One region of the Paenibacillus sp. BC26 genome, then DNA from elsewhere that is predicted to be linked to it. Evidence: riboswitches for the same ligand, from Rfam matches in the RefSeq annotation. Region 1 holds a riboswitch; each other region holds the start of a gene.

The links. A riboswitch is a leader RNA that binds a small molecule or an ion and turns the genes downstream of it on or off. The one in region 1 is predicted to bind cyclic di-GMP.
Region 2: linked by a shared signal. The riboswitch ahead of BM412_RS17985 (PilZ domain-containing protein) and the one ahead of BM412_RS02700 (ATP-binding protein) in region 1 are both predicted to bind cyclic di-GMP.
Region 3: linked by a shared signal. The riboswitch ahead of BM412_RS01445 (methyl-accepting chemotaxis protein) and the one ahead of BM412_RS02700 (ATP-binding protein) in region 1 are both predicted to bind cyclic di-GMP.
Region 4: linked by a shared signal. The riboswitch ahead of BM412_RS31750 (putative bifunctional diguanylate cyclase/phosphodiesterase) and the one ahead of BM412_RS02700 (ATP-binding protein) in region 1 are both predicted to bind cyclic di-GMP.

What each region holds. Positions count from the first base shown of each region.
Region 1 is NZ_FPAD01000001.1:640,649-644,780, reverse strand. It holds gene BM412_RS02705 (EAL domain-containing protein) at 1-552, opposite strand, end outside; gene BM412_RS02700 (ATP-binding protein) at 542-2,314, opposite strand; cyclic di-GMP riboswitch class I at 2,400-2,493, opposite strand; gene BM412_RS02695 (Gfo/Idh/MocA family protein) at 2,680-3,759, opposite strand; gene BM412_RS02690 (AraC family transcriptional regulator) at 3,925-4,132, shown strand, end outside.
Region 2 is NZ_FPAD01000002.1:344,543-348,674, forward strand. It holds gene BM412_RS17980 (O-antigen ligase family protein) at 1-1,294, opposite strand, end outside; gene BM412_RS17985 (PilZ domain-containing protein) at 1,451-2,116, opposite strand; cyclic di-GMP riboswitch class I at 2,295-2,396, opposite strand; gene BM412_RS17990 (HD-GYP domain-containing protein) at 2,428-3,510, opposite strand; gene BM412_RS17995 (GGDEF domain-containing protein) at 3,547-4,132, opposite strand, start outside.
Region 3 is NZ_FPAD01000001.1:319,285-323,416, forward strand. It holds gene BM412_RS01435 (acyl-CoA thioesterase) at 1-387, shown strand, start outside; gene fumC (class II fumarate hydratase) at 549-1,928, shown strand; cyclic di-GMP riboswitch class I at 2,036-2,125, shown strand; gene BM412_RS01445 (methyl-accepting chemotaxis protein) at 2,200-3,735, shown strand; gene BM412_RS01450 (aldolase catalytic domain-containing protein) at 3,842-4,132, shown strand, end outside.
Region 4 is NZ_FPAD01000001.1:446,635-450,766, forward strand. It holds gene BM412_RS31750 (putative bifunctional diguanylate cyclase/phosphodiesterase) at 20-2,386, opposite strand; cyclic di-GMP riboswitch class I at 2,360-2,460, opposite strand; gene BM412_RS01955 (GntR family transcriptional regulator) at 2,687-3,847, shown strand; gene BM412_RS01960 (AraC family transcriptional regulator) at 3,866-4,132, shown strand, end outside.

The DNA of each region.
Region 1 (4,132 bases):
CATCCCTGTGACTGCGATGCCCATAATGAAACCGCTCAGCCAATAGTGATTATTTCTGCGGAAGGAGAATAGCAATGCAACAATCGATGCCAACACAGCGATCAGAATGGAAAGTGAGAATATATAGGGATTATAAGTAACCGTAAGTCCCGTCAAGGCATACATCCCTATGTAATGCATGCCGGTGATAGCAAGTCCCATAATGGTCCCGCCGACAATCAGCCTCAGCGTACCGCGACCGGAGTGGCTGGCAATGCCGAAACCGATAAAGGCACCAACTATGGAAACGCCAATCGACACCAGCACGGTTACAAAATCATAGGTCACGCCGGTAGGAAGGTGGACAGCGAGCATCGCGATAAAATGCATCGACCATATCCCGACACCCATGACGACTGCTCCGCCGAACAGCCATCCTCGTTTCTTCCAGCCTTCCGACAACAGAACGCGTCTGGCTAAATTCAATGCCGTATACGAAGCGAACAGCGCAATAATAAACGACAAACAGACCAAGAACCAGTTATAGCTGCCTTCGATATGATTATGCACCATTTCGATACCCCCCGGGGAGCGTTACTTGGAACGTCGTGCCCTCTCCCATTTTGCTGGCAATAGAAATTGTCCCGCCATGGCTGGAAATGATTTTGTTGCTGATCATCAGCCCAAGGCCCGTACCCTGCTCCTTCGTCGTAAAAAAAGGTCTGCCCACCTGATCCAGCATCTCCTGAGGAATGCCGCAGCCACTGTCTGCAATCGAGGTCATCATGTGGTTGCCGACCTGTTCTGCCACAATTCGAACTTCGCCGCCGCCTTCCGTTGCTTCGATTGCGTTCTTAATGAGATTGATAAATACCTGTTTGATCTGGCTTTCATCGCAATAAATAAGCAGCTCCGGCTCCGAATATTGCAGCTTGATATCTACATTGTTTAGATTAGCCTGTGATTCCAGCAGCGTATAGACTCCGGCTAGCAGCTCGCATAGATTGGTCGCTTGAAATCGGCTGATTTGCGGCTTCGCAAGCAGGAGCAGCTCGTTAATGATGCCTTCCATCCGAACAACCTCGGACGTAATAATGGCGACATACTCCATTTTGCTCATCCCGTTCTGAAACAGCTTCATAAATCCTTTAATCGCCGTAAGCGGATTTCGAATCTCGTGCGCGATGCCTGCTGCCAGCTGGCCCGCCATCGACAGCTTCTCCGACTCTACAATGAACGCCTCTTGCTCCTTGCGCTGCGTTAAATCGGTAAAGTTGATGACGACTCCGGCTTGCTCGCCTTTGACCCGCATTGGCGTAATATGATATTCCACCGGGAACGTCGAACCATTCTTGCGGCGAAACAAATCATCCGCTACATAGTCAGCGTTGCCGGAGCGATTCACCTTCTCGACGGGATCCCATTCCTCATCCTCCGGCTTCATCGCTCGCAGTCCAACCTTACGCCCGAGTACCTCATTCGCCTCGAAGCCCGTTAAGTTCGCAGCGGCTTGATTCCAGAAGATTACCTTGCCCCGCTCGTCCAGTCGGTAGATCCCCTCGGCCACGGAATCCAGAATATGCGAATAGGCCTCATTCATCCGCTTAAGGCGTTCTTCGCTTTGCTTCAGGCGGCTGTCAATCATCAGAATGACGATTGAATACATGCAGATTACGGAAACGATCAAACTTATGCTAATGGCCAGAAAGAATTGATTTTGCGATAAAGCCACAGATTCACTTGCATATTGCGATGTAATGCCATGCATCATGGGCATGTTGCTATAATGAAGAAATTCAACGGCTGCGGATAGCGATAGTGCGTGGATGAACTGCCGAAAACGGCTTAGTTTATGGAATCGATGCTGCCTTGTGAATACGAATCCCAACACAAGTGCCAGCACGATAATGGAAACAAAACCTGTGGATGACTGATAGTGGAGTGTCGCATGGGCTTTGATGGCTTTCATCCCAATGTAGTGCATGGCTACGATGCCGCCGGTCTGTACCAAAATACCGAGAACGAGCAGGCTTGTCCGATGTCGCTGCGCAGCACGTTCGAACAAGAGAAGCGCTATCGCGGACAAGACGACTAAAACACCCATGGAGAGAAATACATAACCGAAATGATACATCACCTTGACCGGGAACGGATACGCGAGCAATGCCACAAAATGCATGGACCAAATCCCGATACTAAATACAAAAGCACCGCTCATAAGCCAAAAGATTGTCGTATACCTTGCTGCATTCATACGCCTGTACAGATGAAAGAGGATTAGAGAAGAACTGAATACGAGTACAAATGAAATGGCGACGAGTGCGACGGATGCCATGCTAACCTTCCTCCGGTTCATTGACTTAGCAGCAGAGTGTAAAATGGCAATAAAAAAACCACCCGAATAGGATGGATTCCATCTACTCGGCAACCTTGTCTACCTTAGCATCACGGTGAGTGATCCCTTAGGCCACGGCTTTGCGTCCCATAGTTTCCTATGGTTTGCCTTTATCATAGGTATTAAGTTGTAAAATTTTCCTGAAGATTAGTTTAACTCTCATTATAGATTTTTTCCCAAAACTGTACAGAGCGAATAACGTTGAACTTTGACATATTTTGTCGAATTCGAAAATATAGCTAACATCGTTAATTATTGCAAAAAAGCCGAAGATGACAAGGCCATCCCCGGCTTCAATGAATGTTTTACTCGAAGTATACAGCCTTGCCCGTACGGGAAGACTCGTAGATCGCTTCAAGAATTTCGGAAACCACAAGCGCTTGCTCTGGTTTAACGAAAGTTTCTTTGTCGTTTTTAACGGCATCGATCCACATGCTTGCTTCAAGAACTTCTGCAGTTTCGCTCGCGCCTTCATAGAAAGCAACGCCGCCGCTGTTCAGTTCAACTTTGTTTACATATAGGCGGCTGTTGTGCTCGCCATTGAAACGAAGACCGTCTTTCATGTCAGCGCCTGCTTTAGTACCGCTGAGGGATACTTTAGCCTCATCGACTTCAAGCGAGTTAAGCGCCCAGCTGGATTCAAGGATAACAGTTGCACCGTTCTCCATTGTGATCATAGCGAAAGCGGAATCTTCAACTGTGAATTGTTTTGGATCCCATGGGCCCCAAGCATTCGCAGCGTTCTCGTTTTGGGACAGCTTGTGGTAAGCGCGGCCAAGAACGACTTTCGGCTTGTAGTTGTCCATCATCCACAATACAAGGTCAAGAGCGTGAGTACCGATATCGATAAGCGGTCCGCCGCCTTGTTTCTCTTCGTCCAAGAATACGCCCCATGTCGGAACAGCGCGACGACGGATCGCATGTGCTTTAGCGAAGTAAATTTCGCCAAGCTCGCCTGCATCGCAAGCTTCTTTCAGGTAACGGCTGTCTGCACGGTAACGGTTGTTGTAACCGATGCTGAGTTTTTTGCCGGTACGTTGTGCAACTTCAAGCATTTTGCGAGCGTCAGCAGCTGTTTTAGCCATTGGCTTCTCGCAAAGCACGTGTTTGCCGGCTTCCAATGCGTCGATGGAGATAACCGCATGGGAATCGTTAGGCGTACAAACGTGAATCACGTCGATCGACGCGTCTTGAAGCAGTAGTTTATAGTCAGAATATACTTTTGCCTCTTCAGTGCCGTATTTCGCTTTTGCTTGTTCAGCCTTCTCAACAATGATATCGCAGAAAGCAACGATTTCAGCGTCTTTGACTTGGGCCAAACTTGGGAGATGTTTACCGTTGGCGATACCGCCGCAGCCAATAATGCCTACACGTACTTTTGACATTTTAAATTTCTACCTCCATGAGCCTCGAAATGATATAATTTGTAGTATGCGTGTCAGCTAGATAGAGAGACACAACTGACTACAGTATAGACGAACATGTCCACAAAAATATAGGCGCTATATAGGTATGGTTTTATGTGATTTTGTTATCGAAGGGATGGTACCGTGGAATTTTACAATGAAAAGGTCGTTTACGAGAACCCGCTGCTCTCCATAAAAGTGTTTCAATCCCTGCGGAATAACGATCTGTTTATCAATTGGCATTATCATCGCGAAATCGAATTGCTGCTTGTAATCACCGGCGAGCTTGACGTAAATATAGAAGATGAGTGCATAAAACTACAAACGGGCGACATCGCATTGATCGGCGCAA
Region 2 (4,132 bases), on a different contig from region 1:
CAAAGAAGACCACGGCAGCAACCAACAGCCCGACAAGACCCAGATCAAGCGCAATTTCAATGTAACCGCTATGTACTTCATTCCCAACGTAAGGCGCGGTTTGCACTTGGGTAAACAACATCCGCCATGTGTCGCCGCCACGGCCGAAGAACAGCGCTTCCTTCATGAGCAGCCATGCATCCTTATAAAATAACCCGCGCGCGCCGGCCGTCTGAAACCCGCCGCTTAAACGTCCTTGAATAACCGATGGAAGGAGCATGACCATGCCAAATAATCCTGCAAGCCAGCAGCCCCATGCTATTCGGCTGAGCAGCTGTTCTCGTCCTCGTGCCTGCATCCATCTCAAAGCAGTAAATCCGGCAAGTGCAGCCACACCTATCAGAATCAGCAATACGGTCTCCTGCGAAGTTGCCCCATCCTGTACAAACTTGCTAGTACCATCACCGGCATCCCCACTGCGTAATCCTGCATGAACGACAGCTCGATATGCAGCCCCGCCGCTTATCAATGCCCAGCCGCTAAAGATAAGCCAAGTGACGCGTTCCTTACTGCGCAGCAGCAGAAGGCCGCCAACCCATGCCAGGGCGGTCACGAGCCAAGCTCCTCTGGATTCGGTTAGCAGCAGTACCAAGACAGCAGGCAGCACCCCGGCTGCAGCCCCGATAAACGACGATACCGAAGCCTTTTCCCTGATTAGCAAGAGCAAATAGAATAAGAGATAGGCACCGGCTACGGCACCTAAGAAATTCGGATATTGCATGAACCCCGACAAACGCGCTCCAACAGCGGACAGTCTTGCATCGCCGGTAGTCATGATGATTTCGGGAAAAGCAACCCACCCCATCCATCCCGCGATCGCTCCCGTGATAACGAAAGCGCCTGAGCCCTGAATGGCCGCAGAAAGCCACTTTAGGCGGTGTCGCCGCACAGTCGTATCGGAGCTTGAACAGAACCAGCTGTACAAGGTGACGGCAAAAGCCGTATATGCCGTCCATCGCAAGGCCTCATCGAAGCTGCCTAACACGGAAGCAGGACGATGGATCAGCGCCACTGCATATAGCAGTGCAATCGCAAGCAGTCCATAAAACGCCGCCGGAACGCCCTTCCTAAGCCGCGTATCCGCTTTCCGAGAGTGAGCCGCTATATCTGCTCCTACTATGAACACGCAGACGACGATAAGGATGGATTCCCACCGATAAAAGATTGTATCAAAGAACATTCCGTAATGATAAGCCGAACCAGCCAGCACGATCGCCACGGCCAGCGCAGCTAGTCCCGTCAGCCCACTTCGCATAACCACTTCCCCTTTTGCTCAAACCCCGCCGCATTCTTTTCGTTATTTTTCCAATTGTACCATAATTGACGAGCTGACTTATAAAAAAAGAAGACGCTGCCGGATCACCATCATCCGTTCAAACGTCTTCTTATGCCAGCAACGCCGAAATCACGTTTATCTGCTCTTCTTAGCCGATGCCTTCTCCTTCTTAAGCTTGAAATAGGCTTCAATCTGCACACGCAGCAAGTACGCCCGAAGCGCCCTCTGCTGCTGCTCGTCTAACCCTTGAAAGCGAGCTCCGTAAAACTTCCACTCACTTCCATCGTCCTTGCGGATTATTTCAATTTCGCACTCCAACTTAAAGCCCAGTGATAGGCTCGTCGTGAGGATATCCCCATTCGCGAGCGTTGGAGGGCTCATTAAGGAAAAACCTATGCCGGTGTCGCTTATATTTCTTAGCTCTATATCGAAGCTGTCTGTAGCTTCTATCGTCAATTTCTCCCCTTTGGAGTTTTCTATCTCTTGCGAGTATGTTCGCGAAATCGTACCTCTTGCCTCGATATCGATACGCGGCGATTCCCGCTTCTCATCCAGTCCCGCCAATGAACGGATCGGAAAAATAACCGCGATGGAACCTTCCGCCTTTGCAATAATCGTCGATTGCAGACGGTGAATACCGACAGGTGAATACACGGTTAAGCTAACCGGATCTCCGAGCTCGAAGTTCTTGAACTCCGTAAGCTCGATTTCCATCATTTCGCCTTCTGCATGGGCAAGTACGCCTGTAGCAACATACCCTTCTTTCTCAACCATAGTACGGCTGTGCAGCAATGCCTTCATAGCAAAGGTAGGTTTATTATTGAAACCAATTCTTTCATTCATGCCTGTCACATCCATTCCCCCTTTACATATGAAGAACACTCCGGCAACCGCAATACTTTGCATAAAAACAGAAAAAGCGCTTCCTCATACAAGAACGGAGCCGCTTCAGTACCCCGAGACAGACTCGGGTGTTCATTTCGGCAGTCAGGCTGTCATTCGTTCGCTACTTCATTATTAGCGGACATTAGACCCTTTAACTTTGCGTCCTTATCTTTCGATAAGTTTGCCAGTATCGATGATATGCAGTTGTCAGCAGTATGCTAACCTACCTACAGTTCTTTCACGATCATTAACTTATGTTGGTCTTTGAGGTCGATCTGATAGGCTGAAGCAGGTGCAGTTCCATCAGACTCACGGATAATCCGAACCGTTGGACGATGAACCGCGAGCGGATCGTTCATAGCTACGACAGCAACTTGCCCTGAACTGAGCAGTACCGTTGTGGAGACCGGATAAATCGAAATATGCTTACAAAAAATTTTGATCAATTCTAAATCAAAATAGGTATTTCCTGCAGCAAACAAAAACTCGATCGCTTCCGATGGGGTATATCGTTTCCGATGCGGCCTTGGAGAGGTAAGCGCATCGTATACATCTGCGATGGCGACGATTTGAGCGTATTCATGAATGGCCTCCCGCTTAAGCTTGCGCGGATAGCCTGTGCCGTCGTAGCGCTCGTGATGCTGAAGCGCGCAGTGAGCCGAGAGTAAACTAATATCATGCTGCGCTCTAATAATGTTGAAGCCATCCTCGGTATGCTTCTCCATGAGCATCCGCTCGCTTGGCGTTAATGCGGACGTCTTGGTCAAAATCTCTTTGGGCAGCCGCGTCATGCCGATATCGAATAACATCGCGCCCATGCCAAGCTCTTCGAGCTGCGTACGGTTATATCCTCTGGCCAACCCCATGATGCCTGCCAGTATCGTGACATTCAAGGAATGGTGGAACAAGTAGCTGTCCGCCACGTGAATGTTGGTCAAGCTGACCATAACATCTTCACGCCGAATGAGATCCTGCATAATATCGCCGAATACTTTACGGAAAGTGCGGCCAAGCTCGGGGGCGATCGTTCGCCCTTTGGTCACCTGTTGGTCCATTAGCGAATTCATCGTCTTGTAAATCGTATCCGATGCCGCTTTGTGCGTGCTGTCTTGAATAGCCGTTGTCGGCTCTAAGCCCTCTGTCAGGGGATCATCAATGAAAAGCATGTCGATGCCTAAACCAGCCAATCTGTCGATAAATCGTTGATTTAACTCCACACCGGCGCCTAGCAATATGTTCCCATTCTCCTGCAAAATAGGGCGAGCTAACTTTTCTCCCGGCTTAACGGAGTTGATGTGAACTTTTCTCATCGGTGTTTAATCCCGCCTTTACCGCTTGCTCACGGATTAAGCTTGCAACGCTGCCGGTTCGGTCAACTGCGCCTTACGGACATATTTCTCTGCGTACATCCGTTTGTCAGCAGCTTGCAGCAGCTGGCCAATCTCCATGCCATGCTCCGGAAATGAAGCATGACCGACCGAAATTGACAGCCGTAATCCGGTCCGCAATGAAATGCTAAAGAGCTGTTCGTGAATTAGCTTTACGATTCGGTCGATTCCTTTGTCATCTGCATAGGGACAAATAATGATGAATTCATCGCCGCCCCAGCGGCCGATAATTTCGCCGAAGGTTGCGCATGCCTTAAGTGCTCCTGCGATCAGCGCCAGAGCTTGGTCGCCTTGGCTGTGGCCCAAACGGTCGTTTACCTCTTTGAAATCATTGACATCCAGCATCATGACCGTCATTTTCTTCCGTTTACGATTCGCCTTAGCCGCCAGCTTCTTGAAATTCGTCTCGATGAATCTCCGATTATACAGTCCGGTTAAACTGTCCAGTATAGAAGCTTCCTTCATACGGTCATATTTGAGTCCTAAGAGAAAGCCGATAGGCAAGGCTGCCGCTGCGAAAGCGGCGGTACCGATTAGAACAGCG
Region 3 (4,132 bases), 320 kb from region 1:
CAAGCGAATCTGGAGCTTATCGTCCGTTCGACGGAAATTGATGTAAACGGGCATGTGAACAATGCCAAGTACTTGGAATACCTCGAATGGGGACGTGAAGAATGGTATGAGCAGGCAGGCTTGCACTATGATGTGTTATTGGCAATGGGCGTTCAGACGGTAACGGTTAATATCAATATCAACTATCGCAAGGAATGCAGGCAAGGGGATCGGCTGACGGTTGCGACGACGCCGGAGCGGGCTGGACGGAGCAGCTATGTGCTCAAGCAAGAGATCGTGAACGAGAAGGGCGAGCTGTGCGGGGATGCTACCGTTACTTGTGTGACGATGGATTCGAACACGCGCAAGAGCAGGGAGCTGCCGCCGGAGCTGCGGAGTCAGTTTTAGCCGGAGAATCCGTATTACAAGCCGGCAAATAGGTAATCATGGGAAAGAGGCGATGCATGCTCGTAGATGCATCGCCTCTTTCATAGAAATAGAACAAGTGCCATTTTGGGTATATAGAAAGTAAACCGAACAGAAACCATTCGTATGAGGAGGTAGTCGTGATGAGCGATTTTCGCATTGAGAAGGATTCCATGGGTGAGATACAGGTTGAGGCGCACCGGCTGTGGGGAGCGCAGACCGAGCGCAGTCTGCACAATTTCAAAATCGGTACGGAGAAGATGCCGCGTGAGTTAATTACCGCTTTTGCCTATTTGAAGAAAGCAGCAGCGACCGTGAACGGAAGCTTGGGGAAGATGGATGCCCTGAAAGCCGAAGCGATAGCGGTTGCAGCGGATGAAGTAATTGAAGGAAAGTGGCAGGATGAGTTTCCGCTTGCCGTCTGGCAGACCGGGAGCGGCACGCAGTCCAACATGAACGTCAATGAAGTGATTGCACGGCGTTCGGCACAGCTGCTCAAGGAGAAAGGCCAAGAAGCAGCCGTTCATCCCAACGATGACGTGAACCGCTCGCAGAGCTCTAATGATACCTTTCCAACGGCGATGCATATCGCCGCGCTGATTGCTGTGGAGGATCTCGTCCTGCCGGCCATTGCGCAGCTGAAATCCACGCTCGAGCAGAAGAGCGCAAGCTTCATGGATGTAATCAAAATCGGCCGCACCCATCTGCAGGATGCCACTCCGCTTACGCTCGGCCAGGAAATCAGCGGCTGGGTTCGGATGCTGGAGAAAGGCGAGCGTAATATTAGAGCAAGCCGCGAGGAGCTGCGCGAACTTGCCATCGGCGGCACGGCCGTGGGCACGGGCCTCAATGCCCCGCCGGGCTTCAGCGAGAAAGTGTCGGCGGAGATCAGCCGCCTAACCGGCAAGAACTTCATTAGCGCGCCGAACAAATTTCACGCGCTGACAAGCCACGACGAAATCGTCTTCGTGCATGGCGCAATCAAAGCGCTCGCCGCGGACTTGATGAAGATCGCGAACGACGTGCGCTGGCTCGCAAGCGGCCCTCGCTGCGGGATTGGCGAGATTCGAATACCGGAGAACGAGCCGGGCAGCTCCATCATGCCTGGGAAGGTGAACCCGACGCAGTGCGAAGCGCTGACGATGGTGGTCTGTCAGATCATGGGCAATGACGCGGCAATCGGCTTCGCGGCCAGCCAGGGCAACTTCGAGCTGAACGTGTTTAAGCCTGTCATCATTCACAACTTCCTGCAGTCGACCCGCATTCTAAGCGATGCCATCCGCTCCTTCGATGAGCATTGCGCGGTTGGCATTGAGCCGAATCGGGAAGCAATCGCCCGGCATCTGAACGAGTCCCTGATGCTCGTTACGGCGCTCAATCCTCATATCGGCTATGAGAATGCGGCAGCTATTGCGAAGTCCGCTCATAAGGAAGGCCTGACGCTGCGTGAGGCTGCCATTCGCAGCGGACTGATTACAGCTGCCAAATTCGATGAAGTGGTGAAAGCAGAAGAGATGATCTGACAAATTCGACAAAAGATTACAAATTACGCTATGTACAAATAGGGCTTTACTCTCCTATAATTAACCCTGTTAATATTTACAAAACCATAGTTTTACAACTACTTCTCATATGATAAAGGCAAACCAATGGAAATGTTGGGACGCAAAGCCTAGGCCTAAAGCATCGATACCGATGCCATGGTGGACAGGTTACCGGGTGAAAAGGAGTCCATCCTTAACATGGGTGGACTCTTTTTATATTTATACAAATATTGGGAGGTAGGCTCGTTGTATGCTTAGAGAGAAAAACCGTGTCATGTTATTCATTTCTACAATTATTGTACTTTTATCGCTTCTGGTACACGCATTCGATTGGCTCGGTTTTTCCATGCAGCATGATCATCATCCGGATCAGAATGGTTCAACGCTTCTCTCCTTACTTAATCAAACGTTCTTCGCATTGCCGTTTACTTGCTTACTGCTTGCCGGATTTTGCATGCGGTTACAGAAGGAACAGCAGAGCGTTCCGCTTCTTATGACGCTTTCGCTTACCTTCAGCAGCATATCCATCATTGCCGGCGGTAACGGGACGGTGGAATACCACTTCTCCATCTTTATGGTACTGGCCATTATTTTGTACTACGACCTCATCGCAATGCTTCTCATCAGCACCGTCATCTTCGCTCTGCAGCATGTACTCGGCTTCTTAATCTTCCCAGAGCTTGTCTACGGAACCCGTGATTATTCGCTGGCCATGGTCTCCATTCACATCGTATTTGTTGTTTTGTTTATCGGCGCCGTTACCTATCAAATTATGACGCGCAGAGCCTTCATCCACGCACTGGAATCGGCCCAACAGCAGAAAATTCAAGCAGCGGTCAAACAAATTATCGAAAATGTGACGGAAACGTCGGACCAGGTGCTCATGAACTCCAAGGAGCTCAGCTGCAACGCGGCCACGCTTAATCTCTTGGCAGGGGATATCGTACAAACGATGCATAAGGTCGATGCCGCGGCACATTTACAGGAGAATGGCGCACAGACCGGCAAGAAGGTGATCGGAGAGATGCTCCGAGATATCCATACCATCGCTGAAACGTCTGCCACCGTGTCTAATTTCTCGAACGAGGTTGCGACAGAGGCCGACAACGGGAATGAAGCCATTCAGAAGGCTGTCCGGCAGATGACATCGATGAGCAATGCCGTTCAAGAATCGGCTGCCAAAGTAAAGCTGCTTGGTCAGCGTTCACAAGAAATAGATGATATTACGAGTTTAATTACAGACATAGCTTCCCAGACCAGTCTGCTGGCTCTGAATGCGGCGATCGAAGCGGCACGGGCAGGCGAGCATGGCAGAGGTTTTACCGTCGTATCCAATGAAGTCCGCAAGCTGTCTGAGCAAACCACCGCCTCCGCCCAGAGAATCGCTGAGCTTGTTCAAGACATCCAGGCTAATAACCGGGCTTCCATCCAATCCATGGATCAAGTAATTGTTGAGGTAGCATCAGGAAATCAAGCCGTATGTGATGCGGGAGCGGCGTTCGAACGCATTATGCGGTCTATTAAAACCGTTGCGGAACAAATTCATTACATCTCCGGCGCGTCTCAGCAAATGTCTGCCAGTACGCAGCAGTTCAGCATCAACATCGAGGAAATCTCCCGCATGTCCGTTGAATTGACGGGCAGCGTAAAGACGGTCACAGGCAGCTCGAATGAGCAGCATCAGCTGATTTCCAGATCGTCGGAGCTGGCGACAATGCTGGAGAAACTGAGCGATAAATTAGATCAAACGATGGTCAGCACAAGGAAATCCTTCCGCGCCATATAATCCGAAGAGTAGTGCAATTCTGACAAAAATGACTTTGCGTTCATAGCCAATATCAAGTATTATGAGTAGAAAAGACAAGATCTGGCTAAAAAGGAGACACAATGCTATGAATGCTTCGAAAAAAAGTCATTGTAAAATCGTCGACTGCACGATCCGCGACGGCGGACTCGTCAATAACTGGGATTTCAGCGTTGAGTTCGTTCAGCATCTGTACAACTCGCTGAATGAAGCCGGCGTCGAGTATATGGAAATCGGGTACAAGAACTCGCCGAAGCTGCTTAAAGGCGCTGAAGATGCTGGTCCATGGCGCTTCCTGGACGACGACTTCCTTCGTAAAGTCATCCCGCAGAAGCTGAATACGAAGCTTTCTGCGCTTGTCGATATCGGACGGGTAGAC
Region 4 (4,132 bases), 190 kb from region 1:
GGATCGGGCTTGTACTCCCCTACGAATTGCTAAGCGCATGGGCCGGAGCAAGCAGCAGGGCTACTTCGGATGCCGCAACGGGATAGCCGATGAGATAGCCTTGTGCCCCGTCGCAGCGCTGTTCCTTCAAGAGGGCCAGCTGAGTCTCGTTCTCGACCCCTTCGGCGAGCACTTGAAGCTTGAGACTATGAGCCATGCCGATAATCGCCGTGACGATCGCCAAATCATCTTGATTGTGATCGATGTTGCGAATGAAGCATTTGTCCATCTTAAGGGTATCTACCGGGAAAAGGCGCAGATAGCTAAGCGACGAGTATCCGGTCCCGAAATCATCAATGGAAATGGAAACACCGAGCGCCTTCATTTCGTGCAGCTTGTCTATAAGCGGGGCTTCGAAATTCGATGAAGCAACGCTTTCTGTAATTTCCAGATCAATGAGGCGCGGCTCGATCCCGGTGGACAGCAGGATCGTCTTCAGCATCTCAATCAGGTTGTCCTGCTTGAATTGGCGCACCGATAAGTTGACGGACACCGGCAAGGGGGACAAGCCCGCTTGCTTCCAAGAATTGATTTGATCGCACACCTGCCGCACTACCCACTCGCCTATCGGAACGATAAGCCCGGTTTCTTCGGCAAGCGGTATGAATTCCGCCGGAGAAACGGCACCGAACTTCGGATGCGTCCAACGCAGGAGAGCCTCGAAGCCGCTCAAGCGGTCGGCTGACAAATCCTTCTTGCCCTGATAGACCAAATGAAGTTCGTCTTGCTGGAGTGCTTTGCGCAAGTCCTGCTCCAGCATCATTTTCCGCAAATTAACCTCGTTCATCTCCGTGCTGTAGAAGGCGTAGTTGTTTCTCCCCTGCCTCTTAGCCGCATACATAGCCGCATCCGCGTGAATCAGCAGCGTATCGGCATCCTGACCGTCTTTGGGATACATTGCAATCCCGATGCTCGTCGTAACGCTAATCTCTTGCCCTTTGAGGATGAAAGGCTCCGAGAGCCGTTCCAGCAGGGGCTCAATCAGCGCCCCTAACGTTTCTGCGCTGCTATTCGGAAGCAGGATGACAAACTCGTCACCGGCAAGTCTGGCCGCAAAGGATGAAGGCTCCAGCGATGCCTGAAGCCGCTTCGCGAAGTTCTTAAGCAGACGGTCCCCATGGGGGTGCCCGAACGTATCGTTGATGGATTTGAATCGGTCCATATCAAGAAACAAGACCGCGAAGCTGCATGGATGATTAGCGGCATTCCGAAGCTCTGCTTCTATCTTCATAATGAATTGATAGCGATTCGGCAGATCGGTCAATTGATCGTGATAAGCCATATAATTAATGGTTTCACGGGCGTTCTTCGTTTCCGAAATATTACGGAAGTTCGAGAGGATGGCCGGGCGATTATTGAACAAAGTCGATATCGAATTGGTTTCCACCTCGATCACTTCTCCATTGACCTTGTAAATACGAAGCTCCGTATAATCCAAGATGGTTTTGCCTGCAATAAGGTCAGCCGCTTTCGCGCGGATCAGGTCGTGATACTCCGGCAGAGCCAAGTCAAATACATCAACGCCGATTAATTCATCCAGATGCTTCGCGCCGAGCATCGCCAGCCCCGACCGATTCATATGAACAATCTTATTATCGATTTGAACGATATTGGCTTCGGGAGACAGCTCGAAAATTTGCCGGTACCGGTTCTCATTATCCAGCGCTTTCTTCTCGCTTCGCTGTGCATGCGCGATGATTCGGCGTCCGATGATGCATACGCTGACACAAGTGATGCAGCACATGGTGAACAGGGTGAACTGTACGACTCGGGAGATCAGGTCCATTTTGAGCATATAGGGGTTAAACAATTGATGGACGATGAGTAGCACAATGCCATATCCGCTTGCCAACAGCGTTACATAGCGGTCCAGATAGATGAGGGAGAGAAGCGCGAAGAGGAAGACCACGGTACCGGAATTCGGCGTGGGTATAAAGCACATGACGATGGAGCAGAGCAGGAATGAATAGGCGGAAATAATTAATTTCCCTTTCAGCGTCTTGTAGGTCTGCCGGTAAACGAAATAGAGCACAAAACCAAGCGGAATGACGGAAGAGACGAATCGTATGAAAACTTGAAAGGTTATCAGCTCAAGCGAGAGAACGGTTACATAGATAGGGAGCGAGGACAGGATAAGAAACATTAACGTGTAGGTCAGTAGCTTCGAACTAAACTGCTCGTATGAGGTGGCCAAGCCGATCACATCCTTTCTGTGTCCATATTGGTATACAAAAAAAAAAACCGGCCCTTCAGAGCAAGATGGCGGCAATAGACCGATACGCATCTTCCCGCTTGGAGGCACCAAGGTCAGCAGATTAACTTCGGCAGTCTGGCTGTCGTATCCCATTCCTTGTTAGGAGAAAAGACTTAGACCCAATGACTTTGCGCCCCCTGCTTTCGAAGGGTTTGCCTATGAGAAACGATTCAATTTTGACGAAATATGTAGGAATATAGTTCTAATCTTATTTTCCATAATATCTCAGTCGCGTGAATGGGTCTATGGAACCTATTTAAAAGGATAGAGTTGGTATTTATGAGCCTGTGCGGTGAGCGGTGTTATTAAATAAAGGACTAAAGACTTATATAATTAGGACTATAATCACAATGGAATTCAAGAGCAGGCTATGGATTGACACAGATGATACACATGTCATATAGTCAAGCTAATCTAGCAGAGATGAAGGTGAATTGGTTGTCTACCTACCCGTATCACCGTATTAAGGAAGATATTCGAAAGCGCATACATATAGGCGAGTGGCAGGGATCTTCGCGATTGCCGTCCAGCCGCAATTTGGCGGAGTCCTATCAATCCAGCGTTAATACGATCGAGAAGGCAATTAAGGAGCTCTGCGGGGAAGGACTTCTAACACGGGACAACCGCCGAGGTACTTATCTCGCAGATGGCGGGCTGAGTTCCGTGTCTCAATCGATGAGCGGGAGCGGGCTAATCGCCGCATCTGTTATCGGCATCGACAACCCGTTATGGGGAGCCGCCCTGCGCGGGATCGAGGATGCGCTGCAGCCGAAGGGCTATCAGCTGATGAGCAGCAGCGATAACCGCAGCTTTGATAAGCTGGAGTCGTTCGTTGCGAGCGCGATTGAAAGGCAAGTGGAGGGGATTATTCTCAGTCCGATCCACGGGGGACAGGACGAGCTGCGCAGTCGGCAGCTCTACGAGCGGTTATCGGCAAGCGGGATCCCGGTTATTTTCTTAGATCGGCGGGTTTGGGACAGCGATATCCCCTTTGTGACGAGCGATAACGCTGCGGGCGCTTATTCGCTCACGAAGTTGCTGCTTGCCAAGGGGCATCGGCGGATTGCGTTCGTACGCAATTCGGATCTCAGCACGTTCTATGAACGGCTGCTTGGCATGAGACAAGCTTTCATCGAAGCAGGTGTTCCTTTCGAAGCGGATTACGACTTGAGCATCCCAACTCGGTTCGAGAATTTCGAGAGTGAAATCGAAGCGTTTGTTTCTCGGCTTGCGTATGCGCTGGGGACGATGCGGTATACGGCTGTTTTTGCGGCGAATGATCAGATTGCCGAAGCTGCGCTTGCTGCACTTGAGCGGCTTGGCAGGCGCGTCCCGGACGACATGTCCCTGGTTACTTATGATGCGCAGGGGTTGAACGGGAAACTTCGACTGGATATCACAGGTGCGAACCAGCCTTTCTATGAGATGGGACGCAGCGCTGCCCTTCAATTATTGCATGCGGCAGAAGGCAAGCAGCCGATCGCGGTTGCCGGACATATTTGCAAAGCGGACATTCATTACGGCAGCTCGGTTAGGGAAGCAAAGATTGAATAACAAGGGTGGTACTTGCTTATGAGCCTCATTCGTCTGTTTCAAGAAAAGAAATATTTGCTGCGCATCTTCTTATGGATTGCAGGCATTATTTTGCTAATCGTCGTTTCATTCTCAGCCCTGGTCTATGTGAATGTAGAGAAGAAGGTGTTCAAGAGCGAATACGAGAACAGCCAGAAGGTACTCTCGCAGATGAAATACAACATCGATTATCTCGATACGATGATTCGCAATATTACCCTTTCCACCTATGGCAGCAATGACGTGAAGGCGCTTATGTATTTGAAC